One region of the Janibacter alittae genome, then DNA from elsewhere that is predicted to be linked to it. Evidence: predicted binding sites of a transcription regulator. Region 1 holds the regulator's gene; each other region holds the start of a gene.
What was found. Region 1 encodes LexA, which represses DNA repair genes until DNA is damaged. Its sites were predicted from a motif close to TCGAACANNTGTTCGA; they were not measured.
Positions count from the first base shown of each region.

Region 2: recA (recombinase RecA) is a predicted target of LexA. The motif match lies at 3,306-3,321, and genes of this name have one in related genera.
Region 3: ruvC (crossover junction endodeoxyribonuclease RuvC) is a predicted target of LexA. The motif match lies at 2,836-2,851, and genes of this name have one in related genera.

Region 1 covers NZ_CP144913.1:1,150,422-1,158,160, forward strand. Annotated here, with positions in the region: gene V1351_RS05575 (ComEC/Rec2 family competence protein) at 1-1,569, shown strand, start outside; gene V1351_RS05580 (LysR family transcriptional regulator) at 1,596-2,516, opposite strand; gene V1351_RS05585 (NAD-dependent protein deacetylase) at 2,577-3,407, shown strand; gene V1351_RS05590 (glutaredoxin domain-containing protein) at 3,416-3,835, opposite strand; gene lexA (transcriptional repressor LexA) at 3,851-4,657, opposite strand; gene V1351_RS05600 (LysM peptidoglycan-binding domain-containing protein) at 4,859-5,248, shown strand; gene nrdR (transcriptional regulator NrdR) at 5,615-6,088, shown strand; gene V1351_RS05610 (vitamin B12-dependent ribonucleotide reductase) at 6,216-7,739, shown strand, end outside.
Region 2 covers NZ_CP144913.1:2,128,873-2,136,611, reverse strand. Annotated here, with positions in the region: gene V1351_RS10255 (DUF3046 domain-containing protein) at 1-78, shown strand, start outside; gene V1351_RS10250 (ABC transporter ATP-binding protein) at 95-1,030, shown strand; gene V1351_RS10245 (ABC transporter permease) at 1,030-1,869, shown strand; gene V1351_RS10240 (ABC transporter permease) at 1,866-2,663, shown strand; gene thpR (RNA 2',3'-cyclic phosphodiesterase) at 2,695-3,252, shown strand; gene recA (recombinase RecA) at 3,495-4,568, shown strand; gene V1351_RS10225 (regulatory protein RecX) at 4,576-5,217, shown strand; gene V1351_RS10220 (circularly permuted type 2 ATP-grasp protein) at 5,311-6,804, shown strand; gene V1351_RS10215 (alpha-E domain-containing protein) at 6,801-7,724, shown strand; gene V1351_RS10210 (transglutaminase family protein) at 7,721-7,739, shown strand, end outside.
Region 3 covers NZ_CP144913.1:1,636,349-1,644,087, forward strand. Annotated here, with positions in the region: gene V1351_RS07820 (aminotransferase class I/II-fold pyridoxal phosphate-dependent enzyme) at 1-312, opposite strand, end outside; gene pdxS (pyridoxal 5'-phosphate synthase lyase subunit PdxS) at 441-1,337, shown strand; gene pdxT (pyridoxal 5'-phosphate synthase glutaminase subunit PdxT) at 1,334-1,933, shown strand; gene V1351_RS07835 (YebC/PmpR family DNA-binding transcriptional regulator) at 2,029-2,787, shown strand; gene ruvC (crossover junction endodeoxyribonuclease RuvC) at 2,900-3,436, shown strand; gene ruvA (Holliday junction branch migration protein RuvA) at 3,433-4,032, shown strand; gene ruvB (Holliday junction branch migration DNA helicase RuvB) at 4,029-5,153, shown strand; gene yajC (preprotein translocase subunit YajC) at 5,291-5,590, shown strand; gene secD (protein translocase subunit SecD) at 5,592-7,535, shown strand; gene secF (protein translocase subunit SecF) at 7,535-7,739, shown strand, end outside.

The DNA of each region.
Region 1 (7,739 bases):
GCGGCGCTCGTCGGAGCCTGCCGGGTGGGTGGACTGCCGCGACGGTGGCGACCGTGGGTGGCCGGTGCAGGGCTGGCCTTCTTCGTCATCCTGGCCCGACCGGAACCCAGTGTCATCCGGGCCGCGATGATGGGGGCCATCGGGCTGCTGGGGATGAGCACGTCCCGTCGTGGAGCCGGCACGCCGGTGCTGTGCGCGAGCGTCCTGATCCTGCTGGCCCTCGACCCGTGGCTCGCCCGCTCCTACGGCTTCGTGCTGTCGACGCTCGCCACCCTCGGGCTGCTGCTCTTCGTGCGTCCGTGGTCGGCGGCGATCAACGCCCACCTGCCCCGGCAGCTGCACCTGGTCGGACCGGCGGTCGCGATCCCGCTGGCGGCCCAGCTCGTCTGTGGCCCGGTCATCGTCCTCCTCCAGGGCAATGTCAGTCTCATCGCCGTCGTGGCCAACCTCGTGGCCGCCCCCTTCGTTGCCCCGGCCACCGTGCTGGGCGTGAGCGCGGCACTCGTCGCGGTCGTGAGCACGACGGTGGCGACGCTCGTCGGGTGGGTGGGCACCCCCTTCGCGCTGGTCATCGCGTGGACCGCTCGGGTGTCCGCGGACGTCCCCGGCGGCACTCTGCCGTGGCCGGACGGCGCGCCCGGTGCGCTGCTGCTCGCCGTCCTGACGGCCCTGGGGATCCTCACCGGACCGTGGCTGCTGCACCGGGCCCGGGCGAGCCCCCTCGTGGCCCTGGGGTTGGTCACCGTACTCGCGGCCGGGACGGTCCCGTCCCGCAGCCCCGGCTGGCCACCACCGGGGTGGCGACTCGTCGCGTGCGATGTCGGTCAGGGCGACGGGCTGGTCATCGCCTCGGGCCGGGGGAGGGCGGTCCTCGTGGACGCCGGACCGGAGGACGGGGACATCGACGCGTGCCTCGACCGGCTCGGGGTGCGTGCCCTCGATGCCGTGGTCCTCACGCACTTCCACGAGGACCACGTCGCGGGCCTCGAGGAAGCGATCGACGGTCGCGAGGTCGGCACCCTCCTGGTCACTCCCGTGGCCGAGCCGGCATGGGCCGCCCGGCAGGTCCGGGAGATCGCTGCAGAGCACCGGATCCCGGTGCGCACCGTGGTGGCGGGCGACCGCTTCGAGCTCGGTGGGGTGAGCGCGACGGCTTGGTGGCCGGCGCGGCCGGTCGCCGGTGGGTCGGAGGCGAACAACGCCAGCATCGTGCTGCACGTGCGCTCCGGACAGATCGACGCGTTGCTCCTGGGGGATGTCGAGCGCGAGGCCGGCCACGCACTGCTGCTCGCCCTGCGTCGTGACCCGGCGATGGCGGCGGCTGCCGCCGGACTCGAGGTGCTGAAGATGCCCCACCACGGGTCGAGCAACTTCGAGGAGGCCTTCCTGGACGAGGTCGACGCGCCCGTGGCCCTGATCAGCGTCGGTGCCGACAACGACTACGGACATCCCACGCCCTCAGCGCTGACCTGGGCTACCCGACACGCCTCCCGGGTCCTGCGCACCGACACCGATGGCGACATCGCCGTCCTCGACGGGCCCGCCGTGGTCACCGAGGACGGCGGGTGATGTCGTGCAGCACCGAGCGGGACGACTCAGACGGACGCGGGGCTGGCCGACGCGGCGGAGGCGACGAGTGCCTCGAGGGTGGCGGCGACGGCCGGCACCTTGAGCAGGTCCTCGGTCGTGACCGCGTGGATCCGGCGGTGGCTCGTCGGGTCGAGCGGACGGATGACGACGTCGGGGTTGGACGTCGCCGCGCGGATGAGGTCGGGGATCAGGGCGACCCCGAGCCCGGCGGCGACGAAGCCCTGGACCGCGACGTAGTCCTCGGTCTCGAAGGCGACCTTGGGCGCGAACCCCGCGTTGTTGGCGATCTGCAGCAGGTGGCCGCGGCAGCGTGGGCAGCCGGCAATCCAGTCCTCGTCGGTCAGGTCGGTCATCGAGACGACCTCGTGGCCCGAGAGTGCGTGGTCGCGGGGGAGGGCGACGCGCACCTCCTCCTCGAGCAGGGGGTTCACGGCGAAGCCATCGAGGTCCTCACCGCGGGCGATGTCGCTGCCGTCGTAGGAGAAGGCAACCGCGAGGTCGACCTCACCGGAGCGCAGCGCGGCGATCGACTCGGGCGGCTCGGCCTCGGCGAACTGCACCGACAGGTCCGGGTACTGCCCGCGCACCGCGGCCAGCGCGCGGGGCACGAGCGTGACCGAGGAGGACGGGAAGGCCATCAGGCGCACCCGACCGGAGCGCAGCCCGGCGATCGCGGCGACCTCCTCCTCGGCGGCCTCGAGCGCGGCGAGCACCGGGGCGGCGTGGCGGGCCAGGACGGTGCCGGCCTCGGTCAGACGCACGGAGCGACCGACCTTCTCGACGAGCACGGTGCCGGTGCGCTGCTCCAGGCGCTTGACCATCTGGGACACGGCCGGTTGCGAGTAGCCGAGGGCGAGAGCGGCAGCCGTGAAACTGCCCTCCTCGGCGATGGCGCGCATCACGCGCAGCCCTGCGGCGTCGATCATGCCGCCATGCTAAGCCGTGGGTGGTGGATGAACCGTCCGGCCTCGTCGCATACTGGACGAGTGATCGAGGACATCGCCCGCGTGCTGTCGGCGGGACCCGCGCTGGTGCTCACGGGCGCCGGCATGTCCACGGACTCCGGCATCCCCGACTATCGCGGCCCCGACGGGCAGCGGAAGGTCACCCCGATGCACCTCTCGGAGTTCGTCGGCAGCAGCGAGGCACGACGACGCTACTGGGCGCGCAGTTTCGTCGGCTGGCGCCGCTTCCACGCCGCACGGCCCAACGCGTCGCACCACGCCGTCACACGGTTGCAGGAGCTGGGTGCCGTGGGGCCGCTGATCACGCAGAACGTCGATGGTCTGCACCAGGCCGCCGGCACCCGCGACGTCGTCGAGCTGCACGGCAACCTCGTCCAGGTCCTCTGCCTGACCTGCGACGCCCGGGTGGACCGCCGCGTCCTGGACGAGCGGATGGCCGCGGAGAACCCCGGCTTCGACGTGGACAGTGACGAGATCCGCCCCGACGGTGACGTGCGGCTCGACGCGGTCGACGTCGAGCGGTTCAGGACCCCGATCTGCACCTCGTGCGGGCAGGACACACTCAAGCCGGACGTCGTCTTCTTCGGGGGAGCGGTGGACAAGCCGAGGGTCCAGCACTGCTTCGACCTGACCGACCGGGCCCCGAGCCTGCTCGTGCTCGGTAGCTCGCTGCAGGTGATGTCCGGGCTGCGCTTCGTGCGCCGGGCCGCCAAGCAGGGCATCCCGGTCGCGCTGATCACGCGGGGGCCCAGTCGTGGTGACGACCTCGTCGACCACCGCGTCGACGGAGAGCTGGCCGACTCCCTTCGCGTCCTGACGCAGTCCGTGGACCGGCTGGCCGCGAGCGCCTGAGGAGGGTCTCAGCGGAGCGCGACCTTGACGATCTCCGGGTCGGGGTTGGTGTGCACCTCGTCGCCGATCCGCACCGTCGGCACGGTCTCGTTTCCTCCGTTGACCGAGCGGACGAAGGCGGCCGCGTCGTCGTCCGCCCAGATGCTGACCCAGGTGGCCCGGTCCTTGTCCTTGCCCAGGGCGCCGCGCAGGCGCAGGCAGAACATGCAGCCCGGACGCCAATAGATGACGACCGGGTAGTCGCTGCGCCGGGAGTCGACCTCGGCGTGACCGGGACCGCCCCTGCCGTTGAGCGGTGAGAGCCACCAGGCGACGACGAGGGCACCGACGCACAGCACGAAGTTCGATGAGTCGTCGCTGCGTACCCCCTGGACGGCGAGGGCAACGCCCGCGAGCAGCAGAACCAGTGCGGACGTCCATCTACCCATGCCGTCCATTGTCCCTCAGAGACTGCGCAGGACCGCCGTCACCTTGCCGAGGATGGTCGCGGCGTCGCCGTCGATCGGGTCGAAGGCCGAGTTGTGGGGGAGCAGCCAGACGTGGCCGTCCGTGCGCTTGAAGGTCTTGACCGTCGCCTCGTTGTCGAGCATGGCTGCGACGATGTCGCCGTTGTCGGCCTGCGGCTGCTGGCGCACCACGACCCAGTCGCCGTCGCAGATGGCCGCGTCCACCATCGAGTCGCCGACGACCTTCAGCAGGAAGAGAGAGCCCTCGCCGACGATCTGCTTCGGCAGCGGGAAGACGTCGTCGACGAGCTCCTCGGCGGTGATCGGCACGCCGGCGGCGATCTCACCCAGCACCGGCACATAGCTGGCCTCGGGACGCTCGTCGCCGGAACCGGTGATGTCGACGACCTCGTCGTCGGCGGTGGCGCCACCCCGCATCCCGGCGAAGTCGGCGGTGTCGGCGATGACGGCATCGGCGTCCGCGTCGGGGGAGATCACCTCGATCGCCCGGGGGCGGTTGGGGTCGCGGCGCAGGTAGCCCTTGCGTTCCAGGGAGGAGAGCTGGTGGGCGACCGAGCTGGGGCTGGTCAGGCCGACGAGCTGCCCGATCTCACGCAGGCTCGGCGGGTAGCCGCGGGTCGCGACGGCGGTGCGGATGACCTCGAGCACCTTGCGCTGACGGGCGGTCAGGCTCTCGCCGTTGTCCCGGTCGGGCAGGTGGTGAACAGTGCTGCCGACGCTGCCGGTGGTGTCCGCACTCTCTCCTGCGCCCCTGCTGGTGCCGTTGCTGCTGCCCTTGCTCATCTCGACCCTTCCGTCCGTGTCACCAGCGTTGTCGGTGGTCGCTGGTCAACTTCTCGGTAGTGGAGACAGTAGGACGATCGAACAGGTATTTCAAACATGTGTTCGAGCGTGTTGTTGATCTTCTTCGAACATCCGTGCTAGACATCGTACAGACGTTCTATCGAACACCGGTTCGACAGGACACGCCACGAGGAGGACCAGATGACCGCACTCACCGTCACCCACGGCGCGCCGACTGGTGTGCCCGCATCCCGACCGGCCCGCACCCGCCACCTCGTCTCCGTCCCCACGGGCGAGGCGGTCACCGCCCCGACGAAGGGGGCGGTCCGCCTGACCCGTCGCGGTCGCCTAACGATGACGCTGTCGACCCTGGCGCTCGCCTCGGTCACCGGTGCGGGCGTGGCCTTCGGTGGTGGCGCGGCGGCCCCGGAGCAGGTCACCGTCGAGGCGGGCCAGACGCTGACCGCGATCGCCGCGGCCGAGATGACGGGCGTGCCGACCGATGACGCGATCAGCGCGATCCGGCAGGCCAATGACCTGGCCACGAGCCACGTCCACGCGGGGCAGACCCTGGTCATCCCCGCCTCCTGAGGAGCTTCCCGGGCCCATCGACCCAGCCCGGGCCGGCCGTCGGCCACCTCCGTCTCCCGGAGGTGGCCGACGTGCGTGTGAGGGGGTCGAGCGGGTGGGGCAGCAGGCGTGTCGGCGAGTCGATCCCCGGTATTCCGGCCGTGTGCGCGGGGGCGTGACCGCTCACCGACGGCGGCATGTCGGGGACTTGCATCCATTGGGTCACAGGGGTCTAATAGTCACTACATCTAGTGGTTACACAGATGTCATTCGTCCACATCTAGTACACAGGATGAGGCGAGTTCTCCACAGGAATCGGGGAATCGTCCCCATCCCGTCCACCGTTTCATCCACAGGCACACCTGACGCACAGAGGGGGTCGAGACAATGCACTGCCCGTTCTGCCGGCACACCGACTCCCGGGTCATCGACAGCCGGACCACCGACGACGGGAGCGCCATCCGACGCCGTCGTCAGTGCCCGGAGTGCTCGCGGCGCTTCACCACGCTGGAGAGCGCGAGCCTGTCGGTGACCAAGCGGTCGGGGGCCGCCGAGCCGTTCAGCCGGGCCAAGGTGCTCGCCGGTGTCCGCAAGGCCTGCCAGGGCCGACCGGTCACCGAGGACCAGCTCGCCCTCCTCGCCCAGCGCGTGGAGGAGAGCATCCGCTCGCAGGGCAGCGCCGAGATCGATGCCCACGAGGTGGGCACGGCGATCCTGCCGCCCCTGCGAGAGCTCGACGAGGTCGCGTACCTGCGCTTCGCGTCCGTCTACCAGGCCTTCGACTCGCTCGAGGACTTCGAGACGGCCATCGGCGCACTGCGCCGGGAGCACGCGCCCTCGACCGCGAGCAGTACCCCCTAGTTCCCGGGTACCGGTAGCGAGTGGGCTGTCGGTACCCGGTGACACCGTGATGAGCAGCCGACCACCTGCACAGACCAACCCCACGCAGTAGAAGAACCGTCCAGACACGGATCGAGGAGAGAAGAGCATGACCGAGACCGCCGGAAAGTCCAGCGCACGTCGCGGCTCCCGCACCAAGGGGCTGACGATCGAGCGCATCCACACCACTGAGGGCGTGCACCCGTACGACGAGGTGACGTGGGAGACGCGCGACGTCGTCCAGCAGAACTGGAAGACCGGCGCGACGATCTTCGAGCAGCGCGGCGTCGAGTTCCCCGAGTTCTGGTCGCTGAACGCCTCGACGATCGTGACGACGAAGTACTTCCGTGGCGCACTGGGGACCCCGCAGCGCGAGACCGGGCTGAAGCAGCTGATCGACCGCGTCGTGCTCACCTACGTCAAGGCGGGCAAGGACAACGGGTACTTCGCCACGGACGCCGACGCCGAGATCTTCGAGCACGAGCTGACCTACGCCCTGCTCCACCAGATCTTCAGCTTCAACTCCCCGGTGTGGTTCAACGTCGGCACCCAGAGCCCGCAGCAGGTCAGCGCGTGCTTCATCCTCTCCGTCGACGACTCCATGGACTCGATCCTGGGGTGGTACAAGGAGGAGGGCTTCATCTTCAAGGGCGGCTCCGGCGCCGGCCTGAACCTCTCCCGCATCCGCTCCTCCAAGGAGCTGCTCTCCTCCGGTGGCACCGCCTCCGGCCCGGTCTCCTTCATGCGTGGTGCCGATGCCTCCGCCGGCACGATCAAGTCCGGTGGCGCGACTCGTCGTGCGGCGAAGATGGTCGTCCTGGACGTCGACCACCCGGACATCGAGGAGTTCGTCGAGACCAAGGCCAAGGAGGAGCACAAGATCCGTGCCCTGCGGGACGCCGGCTTCGACATGGACCTCGGCGGCGCGGACATCACCTCCGTGCAGTACCAGAACGCGAACAACTCGGTGCGCGTCAACGACGAGTTCATGCGCGCGGTCGAGGACGGGACCGAGTTCGGGCTGAAGTCGCGCACCGACGGCTCGGTCATCGAGAGCGTCGACGCCCGCGAGCTGATGGGCAAGATCGCCCAGGCGGCGTGGGAGTGCGCCGACCCGGGCATCCAGTACGACGACACGATCAACGACTGGCACACCAACCCCGAGTCGGGTCGGATCACCGCGTCGAACCCGTGCAGCGAGTACATGTCCCTGGACAACTCCTCCTGCAACCTCGCGTCGCTGAACCTGCTGAAGTTCCTGGGCGACGACGACACCTTCGACGCCGAGCGCTTCCAGAAGGTCGCCGAGCTGGTCATCACCGCGATGGACATCTCGATCTGCTTCGCGGACTTCCCGACCGAGGCCATCGGTGACACCACGCGTGACTTCCGCCAGCTGGGCATCGGCTACGCCAACCTCGGCGCGCTGCTCATGGCGACCGGTCACGGCTACGACTCCGACGGTGGTCGTTCCCTCGCGGCGTCGATCACCTCGCTGCTCACCGGTGCCTCCTACAAGCGCTCCGCCGAGCTCGCCGGCATCGTCGGTCCGTACAACGGTTACGCCCGCAACGCCGACGCGCACAAGCGCGTCATGCGCAAGCACCAGGCGGCCAACGACGAGATCCGCCCG
Region 2 (7,739 bases), 980 kb from region 1:
CCGGAGCACCGGCGCCTGGGCATCGACCGGGAGCCGATGGCGGTCCCGCCCGAGATCGCCTTCGAGCGGCCCGAGTGAACCAGCTGCGCCCGTCGTGAACGAGATCCTCCTGTCCGCCCGGGGTCTGACCAAGACCTTCGCCGGCTTCACCGCCGTCGACGGTATCGACGTCGACGTGACGAAGGGGGAGTCCTTCGGCTTCCTCGGTCCCAACGGCGCCGGCAAGTCCTCGACGATGAAGATGGTCGCCGCGACGTCACCGCCGAGCGGGGGGGACCTGCGCATCTTCGGTCTCGACCCGCTCGTCGACGGCCCGGCCATCCGCGCGCGTCTGGGCAACTGCCCGCAGCAGGACAACCTCGACGAGGAGATCACCGTCGAGGAGAACCTGCAGGTCTACGGACGATACTTCGGGCTGCCCCGGAAGGTCATCCGCGAGCGCACCGACGAGCTGCTCGACTTCGCCCAGCTGACCGAGCGTCGCAAGGACACCGTCGAGCCGCTGTCGGGCGGCATGAAGCGGCGTCTGACCATCGCGCGCAGCCTGGTGAACAACCCCGAGATCCTGCTGCTGGACGAGCCGACGACCGGTCTGGACCCGCAGGCCCGACACGTGCTGTGGGACCGGCTCTTCCGTCTGAAGCGCCAGGGCGTGACCCTGATCATCACCACGCACTACATGGACGAGGCCGAGCAGCTGTGCGATCGGCTCGTGGTCATGGACCACGGCCGGATCGTCGCCGAGGGCTCGCCCCGCTCGCTCATCCGGGAGCACGCCACGCGTGAAGTGCTCGAGCTGCGGCTGCCGTTGGATGAGCCTGCCGACCACGCCGATGCGTCGTACCTCGTCGAGGGCATCGGCAGCCACGTCGAGGCACTGCCGGACCGGCTGCTGCTGTACACCGACCGGGGTGACTGCGCGCTGGACGCGGTCCACTCCCGCGGCATCGACCCGATCAGCTCGATCGTGCGGCGATCGACGCTGGAGGACGTCTTCCTCCACCTCACCGGACGGACGCTGGTGGACTGATGGCCCTCCCGTCGTCCACCGCCCCACGGGCCGGGGCGCGGCACCTGCACGGGGCCCGCAGCCCCCTTCGTCCGATCGAGCGAGTCCTCGCCGTCGCCGGGTACTTCGCGGTGGTCTACAAGCGGACCTGGCAGGGCTCCCTGTTCAGCCGGTTCGTCTCCCCACTGCTCTTCCTGCTCGCCATGGGTCTCGGTCTGGGCTCGCTCGTCGACGCCGCGTCCGGCGGGGTCGACGGCGTCCCGTACCTGGCCTTCGTCGCCCCGGGCATGGTTGCCGTGCAGGCGATGATGACCGCCGTCAGCGAGTCCACCTACCCGGTCTACGGCCTCTTCACGTGGAACCGGATGTACCACACGATGCTCGCGACCCCCCTGCGCGTCAGCGACCTCCTCCTCGGCCACCTCATGGTCGTCGCGGCCCAGGGCACGATCGCTGCGGCCGCCTTCGTGCTCGTGGCCGCGATCTTCTCCAGCTTCTCCTCGGCCTGGGTGGTGCTCGCCGTCCCGGTCGGGCTCCTCGTCACGCTCGCCTTCGCCATCCCCCTCTTCGGATTCACGGCACGGGCGAAGGGGGACTCCTCCTTCAACGTCGTCTACCGCCTGGTCATCACGCCGCTGATGCTCTTCTCCGGGGTCTTCTTCCCGGTGGACCGGTTGCCGTTCGTCCTGGAGGCGCTCGCCTGGCTCACCCCGCTGTGGCACGGCGTGGAGCTGACGCGCGGGGCGGCCACCGGCGAGTTCGCCGCCGTCGACATCGTCCACCTGGCGGTGCTGCTGACCTTCATCGGTTTCGGCTGGGTGTACGCCCACACCGGCATGACGCGGAAGCTGGTGTCATGACCGCCCTGCCACCCGGTGTCCTCACACCCGGCCTGGCGATGTGGCGCTCCGTCGTCGAGCGGAACCTCGTCTCCTTCCGCCGGCAGTGGGCGGCCTTCGTCACCGGCTTCGCCGAACCCGTCTTCTACCTCCTCTCCCTCGGGATCGGGGTCGGCTCGCTCGTGCCCTTCGTGACGACCGACGGGGGGTCGAGGGTCACCTATGCCGCCTTCGTCGCGCCCGCGATGCTCGCCGCCTCGGCGATGAACGGCGCGGTCATGGACTCCACGTTCAACGTCTTCTTCAAGCTGAAGTACGCCAAGATCTACGACGCCGTGCTCGCGACCCCGCTGGGACCCCGGGACATCGCCGTCGGCGAGGTGGCCTGGTCGCTGATCCGGGGCGGGGTCTACGCACTCGTCTTCTACCTGGTGGCCCTGGCGGTCGGTGTGGTCGAGTCGTGGTGGTCGGTGCTCGCGGTCCCGGCGGCCATCTTCATCGGGCTGGCCTTCTCCGCCGTCGGCATGTTCGCGACGACCTTCATGCGCTCGTGGGTGGACTTCGACTGGATCATGCTCGTCATCCAGCCGCTCTTCCTGCTCTCGGCGACGTTCTTCCCGCTCGCGACCTACCCGGGCTGGGCGCAGCCGATCGTCATGGCGACACCGCTCTACCACGGTGTCGCGCTCGAACGCGGGCTGATGCTCGGCGAGGTCGGCTGGGGGCTGCTGTGGCACGTCGGCTACCTGCTCGTGCTGGGTGTCGTGGGGATCTGGGCGACCTCCCGACGGATCGAGACGCTGCTGCGGGCCTGACGTCCGCCCGGGGCGCTGGCAGGCTGGGACGATGGGACAGCGGATGTTCGTCGCGGTGGTGCCGCCGCAGGACGTGGTCGAGGAGTTGGCCGACTTCCTGACCCCCCGGGAGGGGATGCCCTGGATCGATCCGTCCCAGTGGCACCTGACGCTGGCCTTCCTGGCCTCGGTCCCGGACGCACGTGCGGACGATCTCGTGGAGCGTCTCGGCGTGGCGGCGGCGCGCGTCGCTCCCTTCGACGTGGTGCTCGGGGGATCCGGGTGCTTCCCCGATCCGTCCCGGGCGAAGGTGCTGTGGCTGGGCGTCGACGAGGTGGCGGGGGAGTCGCTCACGCGGCTGGCGAAGGGGGCCCGGGCAGCGGCGAACGTCTCGGGCGCAACCCCCGACGGCAAGAACTTCGTCCCCCACCTGACCCTGGCCCGGCTGAAGCGGTCGATCGAGGCGACGACGTGGCTGCGCGTGCTGGACACGTTCTCCTCGTCGCGGTGGCGGGTGCGCGAGATCGAACTCGTGGCCTCCCACCTGGGGGAGGGGCCGAGACGTCGGCCCCGCTACGAGACGGTCGCCCGGCTGACCCTGTCGGGGTAGTAGTCGCACACCCGGGCATCCGATGCGGCGCGTCGGCGCGTCGGACACCAACCTCGAACACGTGTTCGGGTAACCTCGTCCACAGGTGCTCATCCGACAGCACCGGCGTCCACAGCCCCACGGCAGCTGCGGACCGTTGTCGGTGGTGGCTCCTAGCGTCTGACCAGACAGCACGAGACGTCCGACAGTGTGGATCCGGTCGCCGGTGGGCGCGCCCGACACGATGACAAGGAAGGTGTGGCATGGCTGAGGTCACGACCATCGACAGCAAGCAGCACGAGCAGAAGCTCAAGTCCCTCGACAGCGTCATGGGGCAGATCGAGAAGGCGCACGGCAAGGGTGCGGTCATGCGCCTCGGCGATGACGTGCGTCCCCCGATCGCGACCATCCCGACGGGCTCGATCTCCCTCGACGTCGCCCTCGGTATCGGTGGTCTGCCCCGCGGCCGTGTCGTCGAGATCTACGGCCCCGAGTCCTCCGGTAAGACGACCGTGGCGCTGCACGCCGTGGCCAACGCGCAGAAGGCGGGCGGCATCGCGGCCTTCATCGACGCCGAGCACGCCCTCGACCCGGAGTACGCGAAGAATCTCGGCGTCGACACCGACGCCCTCCTGGTCAGCCAGCCGGACACCGGTGAGCAGGCCCTGGAGATCGCCGACATGCTCATCCGTTCCGGTGCGCTCGACATCATCGTCGTCGACTCCGTCGCCGCGCTCGTGCCCCGCGCCGAGATCGAGGGCGAGATGGGTGACAGTCACGTCGGTCTGCAGGCCCGTCTGATGAGCCAGGCGCTGCGCAAGATCGCCGGCGCCCTCAACACCTCCGGCACGACGGCGATCTTCATCAACCAGCTGCGCGAGAAGATCGGCGTGATGTTCGGCTCGCCCGAGACGACCACAGGTGGCAAGGCGCTGAAGTTCTACGCGTCGGTGCGCCTGGACGTCCGGCGCATCGAGACGCTCAAGGACGGCACCGACCCGGTGGGCAACCGCACCCGGTGCAAGGTCGTGAAGAACAAGGTCTCGCCGCCGTTCAAGCAGGCCGAGTTCGACATCCTCTACGGACAGGGCATCTCCCGCGAGGGTGGTCTGATCGACATGGGCGTCGAGCACGGCTTCGTCCGCAAGGCCGGTGCCTGGTACACCTACGAGGGCGATCAGCTGGGGCAGGGCAAGGAGAACGCGCGCAAGTTCCTCAAGGACAACCCGCAGCTCTCCGACGAGATCGAGGCCAAGATCAAGAACAAGCTCGGTATCGGAGTCGTACCCACCGAGGACGAGGTCAAGGAACCGGCCGAGATCCCGGTCGACTTCTGAGCGGATCATGAGCGATCACGACCACCACGGGACCGCCCCGCGCACGCTGGACCAGCTGCGCGAGGCGGTCTCCGCCATTGAGCAGGCACCCACGTCCCTCGAGGTGCGAGGTGAGTCCCCGCCCCCTTCGGCCCCCCCGGCAGATCCGACCTCCGCGGACGAGGACGCCGACCCGTACGCGGTCGCCCGCGCCGTGGTTCTGCGTCTGCTCACCGGGGCGCCGAAGTCACGCGCGGAGCTGGAGAAGGCCCTGCGCCGCAAGGGGTGCCCTGATGACGTCGCCACGCAGGTGCTCGACCGCTACGAAGAAGTCGGTCTGGTCGACGACGAGGCCTACGCACGCACCTTCGTCCGGTCCAAGCAGGCCGGCCGGGGCCTGGCACGCCGCGCCCTGTCACACGAGCTGCGCGCGAAGGGGATCGACGACGAGATCACCCGGGCCGTTCTCGACGACGTCGATCCGGAAGACGAACGTGCCCGCGCCCACGAGCTGGTCGAGAAGAAGGTGCGCTCGATGCACGGCCTCGACCGGTCCGTCCAGACACGACGCCTGGCCGGCATGCTCGCCCGCAAGGGGTACGGGCCGGAGATCTCCCGCCTGGTCATCAACGAGGCCCTCGACGCCGAGCCGGAGCACCAGCGCGACTGACGCCGCGGGAGGCATTCTCGCGGTTAGTGTGGGCACGTGACTGATCGCGACTCCCTCTTCGGCGACTACGTCCCCGGCGCTGCCTGGGACGAGATGCTCGACGGGTCGGGCGAGCCCCGTGCGCCGTACAAGCCGATCCACCACACGCTGCGATCGATGGAGCCGGGGGCGCTGAAGGAGCGTGCCGACGCGCTCGCCCGGACGTTCTTCGAGCAGGGCGTGACCTTCGACCACGCCGGGGAGGAGCGACCCTTCCCACTCGACGCCGTGCCGCGGGTCATCGACGCCGACGCCTGGCAGACCGTGGAGCGGGGAGTCGCCCAGCGGGTGAAGGTTCTCGAGGCGTTCCTCGACGACATCTACTCACGTCCGCACGGCCTGCCCCGAGCCGTGGAGGACGGGATCATCCCGTGGAAGCTCATCGCCACCTCGGCGCACTACCACCGCGCCGTCGCCGGCCTGCGGCCGCCGAACGGTGTGCGTGCCCACGTCAGCGGCATCGACCTCATCCGGGACGAGGAGGGCACCTTCCGGGTGCTCGAGGACAACGTCCGGGTCCCGTCCGGGGTCTCCTACGTCATCGCCAACCGTCGGGCGATGACCAACGTCTTCCCCGAGGCCTTCGCGACGATGCGCATCCGCCCGGTGCACGACTACCCGCGGATGCTCCTGCAGGCGTTGCGGGCCTCGGCGCCCGAAGGGACGGCCGAGCCGACGGTCGTCGTCCTCACTCCCGGCGTCTACAACAGCGCCTACTTCGAGCACACGCTCCTCGCCCGGATGATGGGCGTCGAGCTCGTCGAGGGCCGTGACCTCGTGGTGCGCGGGGGAGAGGTGCGGATGCGCACGACCCACGGCGAGGAGCGGGTCGACGTGATCTACCGCCGCATCGACGACGACTTCCTCGACCCGGTGCACTTCCGCCGCGACTCGATGCTCGGGGTCACGGGGCTGGTCTCCGCGATCCGGGCCGGCCGGGTCACCCTGGCCAATGCGATCGGCAACGGCGTGGCCGACGACAAACTCGTCTACTCCTACATCCCGGCCCTGACGCGGTACTACCTCGAGGAGGAGCCGATCCTGGCGAACGTCGACACCTACCGGCTCAACGAGCCCGAGGCGCTGCAGGACGTGATCGGCCGCCTCGACGAGATGGTGGTCAAGCCGGTCGACGGCTCCGGTGGGAAGGGCCTGGTCGTCGGCCCCGACGCTGCGCCGGGGGAACTGGACGAGCTGCGCTCGAAGTTGCTCGACGACCCGCGCGGGTGGATCGCACAGCCGGTCGTCCAGCTGTCCACGGTCCCGACGCTGATCGACGGAGCGCTGCGGCCACGGCACGTGGACCTGCGGCCCTTCGCGGTCAACGACGGCGAGGAGGTCTCGGTGCTACCCGGTGGCCTGACCCGTGTCGCCCTCCCCGAGGGACAGCTGGTCGTCAACTCCAGCCAGGGCGGCGGGTCGAAGGACACCTGGGTGCTCGCCGGTCGCTACAACCGCCTACCGCAGGAGTCCGACGAGGGCGAGGTCATCTTCCTCGGCTCCGGTGCGCCCAGCGAGGCCCGATCGACCCAGGAGGACCGGTCATGATGCTCAGCCGGATCGCCGACGCCCTCTTCTGGATCGGCCGGTACGTCGAACGCGCCGACGGCACTGCCCGGATCGTCGACACGCTGCGTCTGCAGCTGGTCGACGATCCCGCGACCGACGAGCAGACCGCCTGCACGATGGTGCTGCGCGGGATCATGGGCTATGACGACGTCGGCGAGGTCGACTACACGGGGACCAGCCGGATGCTCGTCTTCGATGCCGCCAACCCCAACGCGATCTCCGGGTCATGGCACTCGGCCAGGGAGAATGCCCGCCGTGCCCGCGAGACGGTCTCCACCGAGATGTGGGAGACGATCAACACGACCTACCACCGCTGGAACGTCTTCACACCGGGCCGCGCGACCCAGCACCACCTCGGCTGGGTGCGTGAGCGGGCCGCCCTCGTCGGAGGCCTCGCGGACACGACGATGAGCCACGACGACGCCTGGGACTTCCTCGTCCTCGGGCGGGCTCTCGAGCGCGCGGACATGACCGCCCGCCTGGTCGCCACCGGGGCCAGCGACTTCGGCCCCGGCTGGGGCTCGGTGCTGGCCAGCTGCGGTGCCCAGCAGGCCATGATGCGCACGATGCGAGGTGTGGTCAGCGATCGCGCCGCCGCCGCCTTCCTCACCCTCGACCGACGCTTCCCCCGCTCGGTCATCGCAGCGCTGAAGGAGGCGGAGGACCGGCTGATCGTGCTCTCCCCGGACAAGGACCGGGTCGGTTTCTCCGATGAGGCCCGCCGCCTCCTCGGGCACATCCGGACGTCGCTCGAGTTCAGCAATCCGGAGGCGGTCCTGCGCGACCTGCCGGAGCGGATGCAGGAGGTCCAGGAGGCGGTCCGGGCGGCCTCGGATGCGGTCGGCGCGCGCTACTTCATGTCGGCGCCGGTCCAGGAGTGGACGGGAGAGATCGTATGAGCACCAGGCGTTACC
Region 3 (7,739 bases), 490 kb from region 1:
GCGGGGATCAGGGTTGCCGTTGCCGACGTCGCGCAGGGCCCCGGCATCAGCGAAGCCCTCCTGCGGGACGCGGGGGCGCTGCGTGACCCGGGTGCCGGCCCGACCCTGCGACACGACGACCCCGGATCGGGCCAACGTGCGGTAGGCGGCGACGGCCGTGTTCCGGTTGACGCCGAGCTGCTCGGCCAGCGCCCGGACCGGCGGCAGCGACTGTCCGGGGGAGAGGTGGCCGCGCTCGACGAGTCCGCGCACGCTGTCGGCGATCTCCGCCGCCGTACCGCCGATGATCCGTGTCGCTGCCTCAGTACCCACGCGCCCGAGTCTAGGTGGCCGCAGCCGCTCCACGGGCGCCGACGACGGTTTGACCTGTGCCGTGCTATTTTATGGCCTAGATCAATCAATCGGGGCCGTTCGCACGCGGCCGGGACGAGGAGCGAGTCATGGGTACTGACACCACCGGGACCGGAACGGCACGGGTCAAGCGAGGTATGGCCGAGATGCTCAAGGGCGGGGTGATCATGGACGTGGTGACCCCCGAGCAGGCGAAGATCGCCGAGGATGCCGGCGCGGTCGCCGTCATGGCGCTCGAGCGCGTGCCCGCAGACATCCGCGCCCAGGGCGGCGTGTCCCGGATGAGCGACCCGGAGATGATCGATGGCATCGTCAACACCGTCTCCATCCCCGTGATGGCCAAGGCCCGGATCGGCCACTTCGTCGAGGCGCAGGTGCTGCAGTCGCTCGGTGTCGACTACATCGACGAGTCCGAGGTGCTCACCCCGGCCGACTACACCAACCACATCGACAAGTGGAACTTCACCGTCCCCTTCGTCTGCGGTGCGACCAACCTCGGGGAGGCCCTGCGCCGGATCACCGAGGGTGCGGCGATGATCCGGTCGAAGGGAGAAGCCGGCACGGGGGATGTCTCCAATGCCACGACCCACATGCGCTCGATCCGTCAGCAGATCCGTCGCCTGCACAGCCTCGCCGAAGACGAGCTGTACGTCGCCGCGAAGGAGCTGCAGGCCCCCTTCGACCTGGTCAAGGAGGTCGCGACCCACGGCAGGCTGCCCGTCGTGCTCTTCACCGCAGGTGGGATCGCGACCCCCGCGGACGCCGCGATGATGATGCAGCTCGGTGCCGAGGGCGTCTTCGTCGGGTCGGGCATCTTCAAGTCCGGCAACCCTGCCGAGCGTGCGCGGGCGATCGTCAGGGCGACGACGTTCCACGACGACCCGGACACCCTCGCGGCCGTCTCCCGTGGTCTGGGCGGGGCCATGGTCGGCATCAACGTCGACGAGATCCCGCAGCCGCACCGGCTCGCCGAGCGCGGCTGGTGACCGCACCCGTCATCGGTGTCCTCGGCCTCCAGGGAGACGTGCGGGAGCATCGGGCGGCCCTCGAGTCGTCGGGAGCGACCAGTACGGTCGTGCGCCGCCCCGAGGAGCTCGCACAGGTGGACGCTCTCGTGATCCCCGGCGGCGAGTCGACGACCATCGACATGCTGACCCGCGTCGTCGGGCTGCGCGACCCCCTTCGCTCCCGGATCGCCGGCGGGATGCCGGTGTACGGCAGCTGCGCCGGGATGATCCTGCTGGCCGACCGTGTCCTCGACGGGCACCCGGACCAGCAGACCCTCGCAGGCCTGGACGTCACCGTGCGCCGCAATGCCTTCGGTCGGCAGGTCGACTCCCACGAGGGCGACCTCGAGGTTCGTGGGGTGGGCGGCGGCCCGGTGCGGGCGGTCTTCATCCGCGCCCCGTGGGTCGAGGAGTGGGGTGATGGCGTGGAGGTGCTCGCCGCGGTCGAGGCGAAGGGGGAGTCCCGCCCGGTCGTCGTGCGCCAGGGTGCCCTGCTCGCGACCAGCTTCCACCCCGAGGTCACCGGGGACCACCGGCTGCACCGGCTCTTCGTCGGGATGGTCACGGCGGCCTGACCCGCGTCGGCCGGGCGGACAGGTCCGGGCCGTGGCCATCCTGAGCGTATTATCGACGATCGGACCCATCCACCAGCCACACCGAGGAGACCTACGTGTCCGGCCACTCCAAGTGGGCAACCACGAAGCACAAGAAGGCGGCGATCGACGCCAAGCGCGGCAAGCTCTTCGCCAAGCTGATCAAGTACATCGAGGTGGCTGCCCGCACGGGCGGCGGTGACCCGGCCGGCAACCCGACGCTCTACGACGCCATCCAGAAGGCGAAGAAGAACTCCGTCCCCAACGACAACATCGACCGCGCGGTCAAGCGTGGTTCGGGGGCCGAGGCCGGTGGCTCCCACTGGGAGGCCATCACCTACGAGGGCTACGCCCCGGGTGGGGTCGCCGTGCTCATCGAGTGCCTCACCGACAACAAGAACCGGGCTGCCACCGAGGTGCGTACCGCGCTCAGCCGCAACGGTGGCAACCTCGCCGACCCGAACTCCGTGGCCTATCTCTTCAACCGTCGCGGCGTCGTGATGGTCCCCAAGGCCGAGAGGACGGACGAGGAGCTGCTCGAGATCGTCCTCGAGGCCGGCGCCGAGGAGATCAACGACTACGGCGAGTCCTGGCAGATCGTCTCCGAGGCGACGAACTTCGTCGATGTGCGCACCGCGCTGCAGGAGGCGGACGTCGACTACGACTCCGCCGAGGCCGTCTTCCTGCCGAGCATGGTGGTCCCGCTCGACCTCGACGGGGCGAAGAAGATGATCCGGGTCGTCGAGGCCCTCGAGGACAGCGACGACGTGCAGAACGTCTACACCAACGGGGACATCCCCGACGAGGTCCTCGAGCAGCTGGACGCCGAGGAGTGACCGGCGTGTCGGCGGCCGCCGTGCGGCCGCCGACACGTAGTCTTCGACTAGAACAGGTGTTCTAAGCGGCATCGTCGCGTGGCGAGCCGCCGTCGGATCGAGGAGGGTGCACGTGCGCGTGCTCGGCGTGGACCCGGGACTGACCCGGTGCGGCCTCGGGGTCGTCGACGGTGCGGCCCGTGCCCTGCGCATGGTTGCCGTCGGCGTCGTGCGCACCAGTGCGCAGCGCTCTCCCGGGGACCGCCTCGCCTACATCCAGGACCAGCTGGACTCGTGGCTGGACCAGTTCGACCCCGACGCGATCGCGCTGGAGCGGGTCTACGCGGCCGACCACGTGCCCACCGTGATGACCACCGCGCAGGTGAGCGGTCTCGTCCTGCTCGCCGGGGCGCGCCGCGGCCTGCCGGTCGCGCTCCACACCCCGACCGAGGTCAAGGCCGCGGTCACCGGGACGGGGCGCGCGGACAAGGCCCAGGTGACCACGATGGTCACGCGCATCCTCACCCTCGACGAGGCGCCCCGGCCGGCGGACGCAGCCGATGCCCTCGCCCTGGCGATCTGCCACCAGTGGCGGGGTGCCGGTCAGGCTCGACGGGAACTGGCAGCCGCCGGCGAACGCGCTCGTCAGCGAGCGGTGGGCGCCCGATGATCGCCTCTGTCCGCGGGATCGCCGGTCACGTCGGGCTGGACCGGATCGTGGTCGACGTCCACGGCGTCGGCCTGCTGGTGCACACACCGCCGGCGGTGGCCGCCGGTTGCCGTCACGGCTGCGAGGTGGAGCTGTCGACGAGCATGGTCGTGCGCGAGGACTCGATGACTCTCTACGGCTTCTCAGCCGCGGGGGAGCGAGACACCTTCGAGCTGGCCCAGACCGTCACCGGGGTCGGGCCACGCGTGGCCATGGCCCTGCTCTCCGTACTCAGCCCCGAGGAGCTGGCGGCCGCCGTGACCGCTGACGACATCGCGACCCTGACGAAGGTGCCGGGAATCGGCAGGAAGGGCGCGGAGCGGATCGCCCTCGAGCTGCGCGGCAAGCTGCCCGAGGTCCCGGGTGCGACCGCGGCGAGGACACCGGCTGCTGCCGGCGGATGGCACGACCAGGTCACCGGGGCCCTCGTCGGACTCGGCTACTCGAGCAGGCAGGCCGCGGACGCGGTCGACAGGGTCTCGCGCGAGGGCGGAGACGAGGGGCCCGCCGAGGTGTCCACGGCACTCAAGGCGGCCCTGCAGGTGCTCGCGCGATGAACGACGGCTTCAGCTCCGAGATCCGGGTGGCCGAGGACGACCACCGGTCGGGCGACGGCTCCTACGACGCGACCGCCAGGATCGTCGATGCCGGGAGCACGGACGACGACGGGGTCGTCGAGGCCGCCCTGAGGCCCAGGCGGCTCGCCGACTTCCCCGGACAGCCGAAGGTGCGCGACCAGCTCGGTCTCGTCCTCGAGGCCGCCCGCCGTCGTGGCGCGCCCCCGGACCACGTCCTGCTCTCCGGTCCACCCGGGCTGGGCAAGACCACACTGGCGATGATCGTCGCCGCCGAGCTCGAGCAGCCCATCAGGGTGACCTCGGGGCCGGCGATCCAGCATGCCGGTGACCTGGCCTCCGTCCTGTCCTCCCTGACCGAGGGAGAGGTGCTCTTCTTCGACGAGATCCACCGCATGTCGCGTCCCGCCGAGGAGATGCTCTACCTGGCGATGGAGGACTTCCGGGTGGACGTCATCGTCGGCAAGGGTCCGGGCGCCACCGCCATCCCGCTGGAGCTGCCTCCCTTCACCGTCGTGGGTGCGACCACCCGGGCCGGGCTGCTGCCGGCGCCCCTGCGTGACCGGTTCGGCTTCACCGGCCACCTCGACTTCTACGAGGACGCCGATCTGGAGACGATCCTGGCCCGCAGCGCGGGGCTGCTGGAGGTCGAGTCGGACCCGGATGCGCTGGCCGAGATCGCCCGACGCTCCCGCGGGACCCCGCGGGTGGCCAACCGGCTGCTGCGACGGGTGCGCGACTGGGCCCAGGTCCACGGCACCGGTCGGGTGGGCCTCGACGCGGCACATCGCGCGCTGGCCCTCTTCGACGTCGACGACATCGGGCTCGACCGACTCGATCGGGCCGTCCTGGACGCCCTGTGCCGTCGCTTCGGTGGGGGGCCGGTCGGCTTGTCCACGCTCGCGGTCTCCGTCGGGGAGGAGACGGACACCGTGGAGACCGTGGCCGAGCCCTACCTGGTGCGACAGGGCTACATCGTGCGCAGCCCCCGTGGGCGCCTGGCCACGCCCGCGGCCTGGCAGCATCTCGACCTGAGCCCTCCGGCGGGGGCGCAGACCCCCCTTCCGCTCTCCGGCGAGACCGACGCCGGCCGCCTCGGATGACACCACGCGGAACCCCGTCACCGGCCTACCCGTTGGTCACGGCGATGGCCTGATTAGACTCGGCCATTGGCTCGGGGGCTCCCGGGCCACTGTGACGTCGACCTGACCGATCGGTCCCGACCCAGGAAGTCCCACTCATGAACGAAGGCTCGCAGACCGCCAGCCTGCTCCTGCTCATCCTCCCGCTGCTGCTCATCGGCTTCATGCTCTACTCCGCGAGGAAGCGGCAGCGCACCATGGCGCAGTTCTCCGCATCCCTGCAGGTGGGGGACGAGGTCTTCACGACGTCGGGCATCCTCGGCCGGATCACCGACCTCGACGAGGACCGGGTTCGTCTCGAGGTGGCCCCGGGGACGGTCCTCACCCTCGACCGTCGTGCGATCGGGATGAAGGCCGAGACCGGCACCCAGGCGTCGACCGACGACGGGCAGGACTGACGTGGAGGCTCGCCGCAGCAAGGACGCTGCCCGCAAGGACAAGGCCGCCCGCACACTGATCTGGCTCTTCGTGGGCATCCTCGTGCTCGTCGGAGCGCTCGGCTACGGCGTGGCCAAGCACAGCGCGACGTGGGCCCCCCGACTGGGCCTGGACCTGGCCGGCGGCACCCAGATCATCCTCGAACCGAGGGTGGAGGGCGGCGAGGTCTCGGCGGAGCAGCTGGCCCAGGCGCGCGACATCATCGTCCAGCGCATCGACTCCCAGGGCACCGCCGGCGCCGAGGTGACCACGCAGGGTGACACGAACATCGTGGTCGCCGTGCCGGGCTCCCTGACGGAGGAGCAGGAGCAGGCCATCTCCGCCTCGTCGCAGATGCAGTTCCGTCCGGTCCTGGCCACCGCCATCGGCAGCACGAAGGCCGCCGAGCCGACCCCGTCGGGCACCGAGTCACCAACGCCCGGGACGGGCGAGGGCGCGACGTCCGACGAGGAGAAGGCATCCGACGGGAAGACCTCCGAGTCGCCGTCCTCCGACGAGAAGACCTCCGAGTCGCCGTCCCCCGACGAGAAGACCTCCGAGTCGCCGTCCTCCGACGGCGGCGCGCAGTCCGTGGAGACGACCGCCGAGCCGACGCCGTCCTCGGACGACCCCACGCAGTCGTCCACCTCGGGCGAGACGGACCCGGGCCAGGGCGCGACGCCCTCGACGAGCGGGGGCGAGCCGGCTGAGGACCCCGCTGCCGGGATCGACTGGACCCCGTCCGGCGAGCCGACGGGTCCGATGGACCCCAACCACGTGTCGACCGAGCTGTGGAACACCTTCCAGGAGCTCGACTGCTCGGAGCCGCCGGCCCAGGCGCCCGTGGCGACGAAGGACCCCATCGTGGCCTGCTCGCAGGACGGTGCGCTGAAGTACGTGCTGGGGCCCGTGGTCGTCCCCGGCAAGGACATCGCCGATGCCGAGGCCGGCTACCAGGTCAGCCCGCAGGGCGCCCAGACCAACAACCCGGAGATCTCGCTGACGCTCACCAGCGACGGCCGGGAGAAGTACAAGCAGGTCTCCCAGGAGATGGTCGGCATGCAGCCGCTCAACTCGGCATCGCCGGTCAACCCCCCGGGGTCGTACAACGCCCTGGCGGCCGTGCTCGACTCGCAGGTCCTCATCGCGCCGGGCTTCAACGAGGCCATCCCGAGCGGACGTGCGAGCATCACGGGGTTCGACATCGAGGAGGCGCGCAGCCTCGCGCAGTCACTGAAGTTCGGCGCGCTCCCGATCTCCTTCGACCTGCAGACCCGCCAGGAGATCAGCCCCACGTTGGGCTCCGACCAGCTGCGCTTCGGCATCATGGCCGGCATCATCGGCCTCTTCATCGTGCTGCTGTACGCGCTCGTGCAGTACCGCGCCCTGTCGATCGTCGTGGTCGGTTCCATGGTCGTCGCCTTCGGGATCACCTACCTGGCCATCGCCCTGTTGTCGTGGGGGTACAACTATCGGCTCGACATGGCAGGGGTGACGGGCCTGATCATCGCCATCGGTGTCACCGCGGACAGCTTCATCGTCTACTTCGAGAGAGTCAGGGACGAGCTGCGTGAGGGGCGCAACCTGCGCGCCGCGGTCGAGGCGGGTTGGGCCCGGGCCAAGGGCACCATCCTCGTCGCGGACGGCGTCAACTTCATCGCGGCGGTCGTCCTGTACGTCCTCGCCAGCTCCGGGGTGCGTGGCTTCGCCTTCACCCTGGGCCTGACGACGCTGATCGACCTGGCGATCTTCTGGCTCTTCACCCACCCGATGCTCACGATCCTCGCGAGGAACACCTTCTTCGCCTCCGGCCACCCGTGGTCCGGCTTCGACGTGAACACGCTGCGGGAGGCCAAGCTGCGCTATCGAGGACGTGGCCAGGTCGACATCGACCCGGCCGTCCGCCCGACAGGAGGGAACGCCTGATGAGTCGCTTGGCGGACTGGGGCAACGACCTCTACACGGGTGCCCGATCGTTCAACTTCGTCGGCCGGTCCAAGACCTGGTACAAGGTCTCGGTCGTGATCATGGTGGTCGCCGCCCTCGGCTTCGTCGTGCGACCGTTGAACTTCTCCCTGGAGTTCACGGGTGGGTCGGAGTTCCGGGTGGCCACCCAGCAGACGCCCGGTG